Regions from separate parts of the Vibrio sp. Vb0937 genome, predicted to be linked through region 1. Evidence: predicted binding sites of a transcription regulator. Region 1 holds the regulator's gene; each other region holds the start of a gene.
What was found. The regulator PurR, encoded in region 1, represses purine synthesis genes. The targets are predictions, from matches to a motif close to TNANGNAAACGTTTNCNTNA.
Positions count from the first base shown of each region.

Region 2: a site for PurR is predicted at 1,300-1,319, ahead of folD (bifunctional methylenetetrahydrofolate dehydrogenase/methenyltetrahydrofolate cyclohydrolase FolD). Genes of this name have one in related genera too.
Region 3: a site for PurR is predicted at 1,138-1,157, ahead of pckA (phosphoenolpyruvate carboxykinase (ATP)). Genes of this name have one in related genera too.

Region 1 covers NZ_JAWOTK010000003.1:95,857-98,129, reverse strand. Annotated here, with positions in the region: gene torD (molecular chaperone TorD) at 1-139, shown strand, start outside; gene purR (HTH-type transcriptional repressor PurR) at 608-1,612, shown strand; cyclic di-GMP riboswitch class I at 1,900-1,989, shown strand; gene R7P67_RS07305 (TfoX/Sxy family DNA transformation protein) at 2,106-2,273, shown strand, end outside.
Region 2 covers NZ_JAWOTK010000029.1:24,751-27,023, reverse strand. Annotated here, with positions in the region: gene R7P67_RS20500 (NupC/NupG family nucleoside CNT transporter) at 1-301, shown strand, start outside; gene folD (bifunctional methylenetetrahydrofolate dehydrogenase/methenyltetrahydrofolate cyclohydrolase FolD) at 370-1,230, opposite strand; tRNA gene R7P67_RS20490 (tRNA-Arg) at 1,434-1,510, shown strand; gene R7P67_RS20485 (beta-ketoacyl-ACP synthase) at 1,696-2,273, opposite strand, start outside.
Region 3 covers NZ_JAWOTK010000010.1:119,778-122,050, forward strand. Annotated here, with positions in the region: gene hslR (ribosome-associated heat shock protein Hsp15) at 1-86, shown strand, start outside; gene hslO (Hsp33 family molecular chaperone HslO) at 118-993, shown strand; gene pckA (phosphoenolpyruvate carboxykinase (ATP)) at 1,330-2,273, shown strand, end outside.

The DNA.
Region 1 (2,273 bases):
CCAGCAACAATTGATGTCTTGGTTACCTCAGTTTTCAGACAAATGTAAAAAATTCGACGAATTTGGATTTTACTCGAGTGTCGCGAAACTATTAGTTGCATTTTGTAAACTAGACAGCGCCTACCTTCTTGGTGAATAATTGCCGCCTATTTTTAGGGAGCCTGCCTATCGGGCTTCCTGTATGCCTGAAAGTGACCAATTGTAAGTAACTTGGGTATAATATTCGTTTGCCTTAACTTAGCGCAAAGACGCTTGGTTATTTAGCAGTCAAAATGTGACTTCAAATACACAAATCTCTTGCTGAAAACATTGCTAGTCAGTCCACATAGGGCTAAAATGTGAGCGCAAACGATTAAATATGATTTATATGTAAACCGCTGAAATATAGCGGTTTTTGTGTTTTCTTAACAGGTTGATGGCAATTTCTCATCAGATAGAAAAAAGATAAAATTCATCGACCGATGCTGCTACGTACCCTTTTGTCGCACTTGGATCAACCGCTGCCGAGACACTTAGCGCCAATTTTATATTGCTAGGTGTGAAACCATTAGAGCATCAGGTACATCCAATACGACATATTTCAGTAGCTCGATACAGGACACCATTTATGGCCACGATAAAAGACGTTGCTCGCTTAGCCGGCGTTTCCACTACGACAGTTTCGCACGTTATCAATAAAACGCGTTTCGTTGCAGAAGCAACGCAAGAAAAAGTAATGAAAGCCGTTGACGAGCTGAATTACGCGCCAAGTGCCGTTGCACGCAGCCTAAAATGCAACTCAACTCGTACGATTGGCATGTTAGTAACTCAATCAACTAACCTATTTTTCTCAGAAGTGATTGATGGCGTTGAGAGCTACTGTTACCGCCAAGGCTATACTCTGATTTTATGTAACACAGGCGGGATTTACGAAAAACAACGCGATTACATTCGTATGCTGGCTGAAAAGCGCGTTGATGGCATCCTAGTGATGTGTTCTGACTTAACCGAAGAACTAAAAGAGATGCTTGACCGTCATGCGGACATTCCTAAAGTGGTCATGGATTGGGGCCCAGAGAGCTCGCAAGCAGACAAAATCATGGATAACTCAGAAGAAGGTGGCTACATTGCGACCAAACATCTGATTGACAATGGTCATACGGATATCGCTTGTCTAAGCGGTCATTTTGAAAAGCTTGCTTGCCAAGAGCGCATTGCAGGTTTCCGTCGCGCAATGAGCGAAGCGAACCTAGCTGTAAATGAAGACTGGATCCTTGAAGGTAACTTTGAATGTGATACGGCCGTATTAGTTGCAGATAAAATTACCGCAATGGACAAGCGCCCGACGGCGGTATTCTGTTTTAACGACACAATGGCTCTAGGCCTAATGAGCCGCTTGCAACAAAACGGGATCAAAATTCCTGAAGATATTTCAGTGATCGGCTACGACAACATAGAGCTTGCGGAATACTTCTCTCCACCGCTAACGACTATCCACCAACCTAAACGTCGTGTTGGTAAAAATGCATTCGAAATTCTACTTGAGCGTATCAAAGATAAAGAACACGAAAAACGAATTTTCGAAATGCAACCTGAGCTTGTAATTCGAAATACTGTGAAAAAAATGAACTAAATTTCACTGTATTTAACCGTGTTAAATAAGCGCTCTACAGGGGCGCTTATTTTTTTGGAAAAATTAAGCATTCTCTAATACTTCACACCACTCTAATAACAATTGACTAACGTTAACTCCCTGTTTTATATAAATGTAATATATATTAAGAACTCCTTTTCAAAGGCCAATTTGCACCTTTCCATATGCAAAATAGAGCATTCAATCTATCATTTTTATTGAACCGAAATCACACTTTTAACGCTAAACCGTGATGTTAATTCAATATAAGAAGTATGCTCATTGTGTCACGCACAGGGCAAACCATTCGAAAGAGTGGGACGCAAAGCCTCCGGCCTGAACCATATTACGATATGGAAGGTAGCGGGGTTACCGATGGCAAGTGTGTAAGCAATGACTTTACTCTGTAATGACATTGTTTTTACGCATGTTTGCTACTCTCTCGGACCTGACTTTTGGTGGCGTAATATTAATTACACCGAGATAACAAAACATGGATAAACCGATACTCAAAGACTCTATGAAGCTATTTGAGGCACTTGGTAATATCAAGTCGCGCTCAATGTTTGGTGGCTTCGGACTATTCGCTGATGAAACAATGTTTGCACTAGTGGTAAACAATCAGCTTCATATCAGAGCAGACCAAAAAACTTCATCTGAC
Region 2 (2,273 bases), on a different contig from region 1:
GCAAGAAGCAACCACAGCAGGCTCGCTGATTGGTAACAAGATTGTGGTGAATGAGTTCGTCGCTTTCATCCAGCTTGCAGAAGTGAAGTCTCAACTTAGTGAACACTCACAAGCAATCGTGACGTTTGCTTTGTGTGGCTTTGCAAACATCTCAAGCATGGCGATGCTGATTGGTGGGTTGGGCTCTTTGGTACCAGAAAAGCGTGCATTTGTTTCTAAGCATGGTTTCCGTGCGATTATCGCTGGTGTCATGGCGAACTTAATGAGCGCTTCTATTGCGGGCGTGATTTTAAGTCTGTAATTGAAATAGATATAAACAATTAGCAAAAAGGCTCCTTGCGGAGCCTTTTTCGTATCTGAAGTTTTACGCTATTTGTCTGTGTGGAACTGTTCGCAAGCGAGCATTGTGTTCTCAATTAAACTTGCGACGGTCATTGGGCCAACACCACCAGGAACAGGAGTAATAAAGCTCGCACTTTCACGTGCTTTGTCGTATTCCACGTCACCAACTAGTTTGCCTGAATCAAGACGGTTAATACCGACATCGACCACCACTGCGCCTTTTTTAATCCACTCACCAGGGATGAAGTTAGGCTTACCAACCGCAACCACGACAACGTCAGCTTGACGCACATGACTCTCTAGGTCTTTGGTAAAACGGTGACATGTTGTTGTTGTGCAGCCCGCAAGCAGCAGCTCAAGTGTCATTGGACGACCAACAATGTTTGATGCGCCAACCACAACCGCATGTTTACCACGTAGCTCAATGTTGTAACGGTCGAGTAGGGTAATGATGCCCTTTGGCGTGCAAGAGCGAAGCTTTGGAATACGCTGCGCAAGACGACCAACGTTGTAAGGATGGAAGCCATCCACGTCCTTCTCTGGGTGAATGCGCTCTAAAACATGTGTTGTGTCTATGCCCGCAGGAAGGGGTAATTGCACTAGAATGCCGTCAATTTCATCATCGTTGTTTAATTCATCAATCAGAGCTAGTAACTCTTCTTCTGAGCTAGACGCAGGAAGGTCAAAAGACTTAGAAACAAACCCAACTTCTTCACATGCGCGGCGTTTGCTACCGACATAAACCTGAGAAGCAGGATCTTCACCAACTAGAACCACTGCTAAACCAGGAGCACGTAGCCCAGCTTCAACACGTGCTTTAACACGTGCAGCCACTTCAGATCGAACAGTTTGGGAAATGAGAGTTCCGTCTATATTTTGAGCAGTCATGACTTTCCTTATAAATTAAGAAGGCAGATTATCTGCGGCGCATTGTCGCAGAATTTCTTATCAACATCCATACGCAAACGTTTGCTTTGTGGTGTTTTTGAACATTAAGCGTTTTAATGGACTTTTTTTAGGCATTCAGATCAGAATGTTATGAAAACCCGTTGATTTACCCGTTTGAACTCGTATAATCCTGTCCCTGTAGCGCGCCCTTAGCTCAGCTGGATAGAGCACGTCCCTTCTAAGGATGTGGTCATTGGTTCGAATCCAATAGGGCGTGCCATTTATTCAAAAGCCCCGATAACTCTTTGAGTTGTCGGGGCTTTGTCGTTTTTAGGTTTTTGGCTGTAATTGCCACTCTATCTACAACTTTTGAATGGCATTCTAGCCATTGCAATTTCTAGCAATCTGGATAGCCACCAACAAAAAAGCGCTGGTTAACCAGCGCTTTTGCATTTATTAAGGGAATTACATCTTTTTAAAGATGATGGAGGTGTTGATGCCGCCAAAGGCGAAGTTGTTACTCATCAAATATTTCACGTCCAGCTCTCGACCTTGTCCAGCGATGTAGTCTAAATCGCCACATTGCTCGTCGAGGTTTTCTAGGTTGAGCGTTGGGTTAAACCAACCTGTGTGCATCATTTCTAAACCTAGCCACGCTTCAATCGCGCCACAGGCGCCTAGTGTGTGGCCAAAGTAGCTCTTGAGTGAACTGATTGGCACTTTGCCCAGAGCATTCGCTGTTGCGTTGCTTTCCGCAATATCGCCGCGGTCGGTGGCAGTGCCGTGAGCAGATACATAGTCGATCTTCTCAGCAGGAATGCCCGCGTTTTGCAAAGCCATTTCCATACAGATTTGCATGGTTTCCATCTGTGGTTGAGTGACGTGTGCGGCATCACAGTTGCTGGCAAAACCGATGATTTCTGCATAGATTTTCGCGCCACGAGCGACGGCGTGTTCGTACTCTTCCAGAACCAGTGTTCCCGCACCTTCACCAATCACCAAACCATCGCGATCGGAGTCATAAGGTCTTGGTGTGCTTTTCG
Region 3 (2,273 bases), on a different contig from region 1:
GTAAGCTTAATGCCCACAACCCAAGTCCGGAACGCCGCCCAGATAAAAAGCAGCGCCGAGACATCATTAAGTTCAAACACCAATAAAAGCCGGAATTACCAACGAGGAAAGCACTCCATGGCAAATAATGTTTTAAACCGCTACCTATTCGAAGATCTTTCAGTACGTGGCGAGTTGGTACAATTGGATGAAGCGTACCAACGTGTTATCTCCAGCAAGGAATATCCGGCAGCAATAGAGAAACTGCTGGGTGAGCTACTCGTTTCAACTACTCTTTTAACTGCCACTCTTAAGTTCGAAGGTTCGATCACCATCCAGCTACAAGGCGACGGTCCTGTGTCTCTTGCCGTTATCAACGGTGACCATAACCAACGTGTTCGTGGTGTAGCTCGCTGGGAAGGCGATATTGCCGATGACGCAAACATTCACGATCTAATGGGTAAGGGCTACCTTGTGATCACTATCGAACCGAAAAACGGCGAGCGTTACCAAGGTGTCGTTGGATTAGAAGGTGACACTTTAGCAGAAGTGCTAGAAGGCTACTTTGCAAACTCAGAGCAGTTAAAAACGCGCCTATGGATCCGCACTGGTGAGCATGAAGGCAAAGCACACGCAGCAGGTATGTTGATTCAAGTGATCCCTGACGGCACTGGCTCTCCAGATGATTTCGAACATCTAGAGCAGCTCACTGATACAGTAAAAGATGAAGAATTGTTTGGTTTAGAAGCGAACGAGTTATTGTATCGACTATATAACCAAGACAAAGTACGTTTGTACGAGCCGCAACCTGTCGAGTTCCATTGTGGCTGTTCTCGTGAGCGTAGCGGTGCCGCAATCATCACCGTTGAGAAAGCTGAAATTTATGACATTTTGGCAGAAGTTGGATCAGTTTCTTTACATTGTGATTACTGTGGCACAACTTATACGTTCGACGAATCTGAAGTCACTGAACTGTATGCACAAGCTTCTACGGACAAGAAAACCCTGCATTAATTTACATAGCTTATCAAGCACGTAATTTACCCTACAAAAGGCCAGCTTAATGCTGGCCTTTTTGTGATCAACCCCTCGTAATAACTAACCTCAAGCGTAATAAAACAACTGCTTAATTTTAAACAATTAATAATGATTTTGCCCTAGCGCAAAGGATTGCGTGCACGATAGACTATTCCCACCAATATGTGACGGGTTACCTAAAACCTTATTGAAATCATGGGTAAATTTTGAGCTATCTCCCTGTTTTCTCCCCGCCCCGTTGCTAGCATGGTGAGCAGATTAAAATTAAAACATTCTTACAAAATCCCTACAAAATCCTTATAAGGAGCACCTATGACCGTTATGGAACATACTAAGGCTGCAACACTTGATCTAACCAAGCACGGACTGCATAACGTAAAAGAGGTTATTCGCAACCCAAGCTACGAAATGTTGTTTGAGGAAGAAACGCGTGAAGACCTAACCGGTTATGAGCGCGGCGTGGTTACTGAACTAGGTGCGGTTGCCGTTGACACTGGCATCTTTACTGGTCGCTCACCAAAAGATAAATACATCGTCAAAGACGCTACGACAGAAGAACATATGTGGTGGACGTCTGATCAAGTGAAAAATGATAACAAGCCAATCACTCCTGAAGTGTGGGACGAGCTAAAAGAACTGGTCACAAACCAGCTTTCTAACAAACGCTTGTTTGTTGTTGACGGTTACTGTGGTGCAAACCCAGATACACGTTTGAGCATTCGTGTTATCACAGAAGTCGCATGGCAAGCGCACTTCGTTAAAAACATGTTTATTCGCCCGACAGAAGAAGAGTTAGCGACATTTGAACCAGACTTCGTAGTAATGAATGGCGCAAAATGCACTAATCCAAAATGGGAAGAGCAAGGCCTGAACTCAGAAAACTTCACCGTATTTAACCTAACTGAGCGCATGCAACTTATCGGTGGTACTTGGTACGGCGGTGAAATGAAGAAAGGTATGTTCGCGATGATGAACTACTTCCTTCCACTAAAAGACATCGCATCAATGCACTGTAGCGCTAACATGGGCAAAGATGGCGATGTAGCGGTATTCTTCGGTCTATCTGGTACGGGTAAAACGACCCTGTCGACTGATCCTAAACGTGCGCTAATTGGTGATGATGAGCACGGCTGGGATGATGACGGTGTCTTCAACTTCGAAGGTGGTTGTTACGCAAAAACCATCAAACTTTCGAAAGAAGCGGAGCCGGACATCTACAACGCAATTCGTCGTGATGCACTGCTAGAAAACGTAAC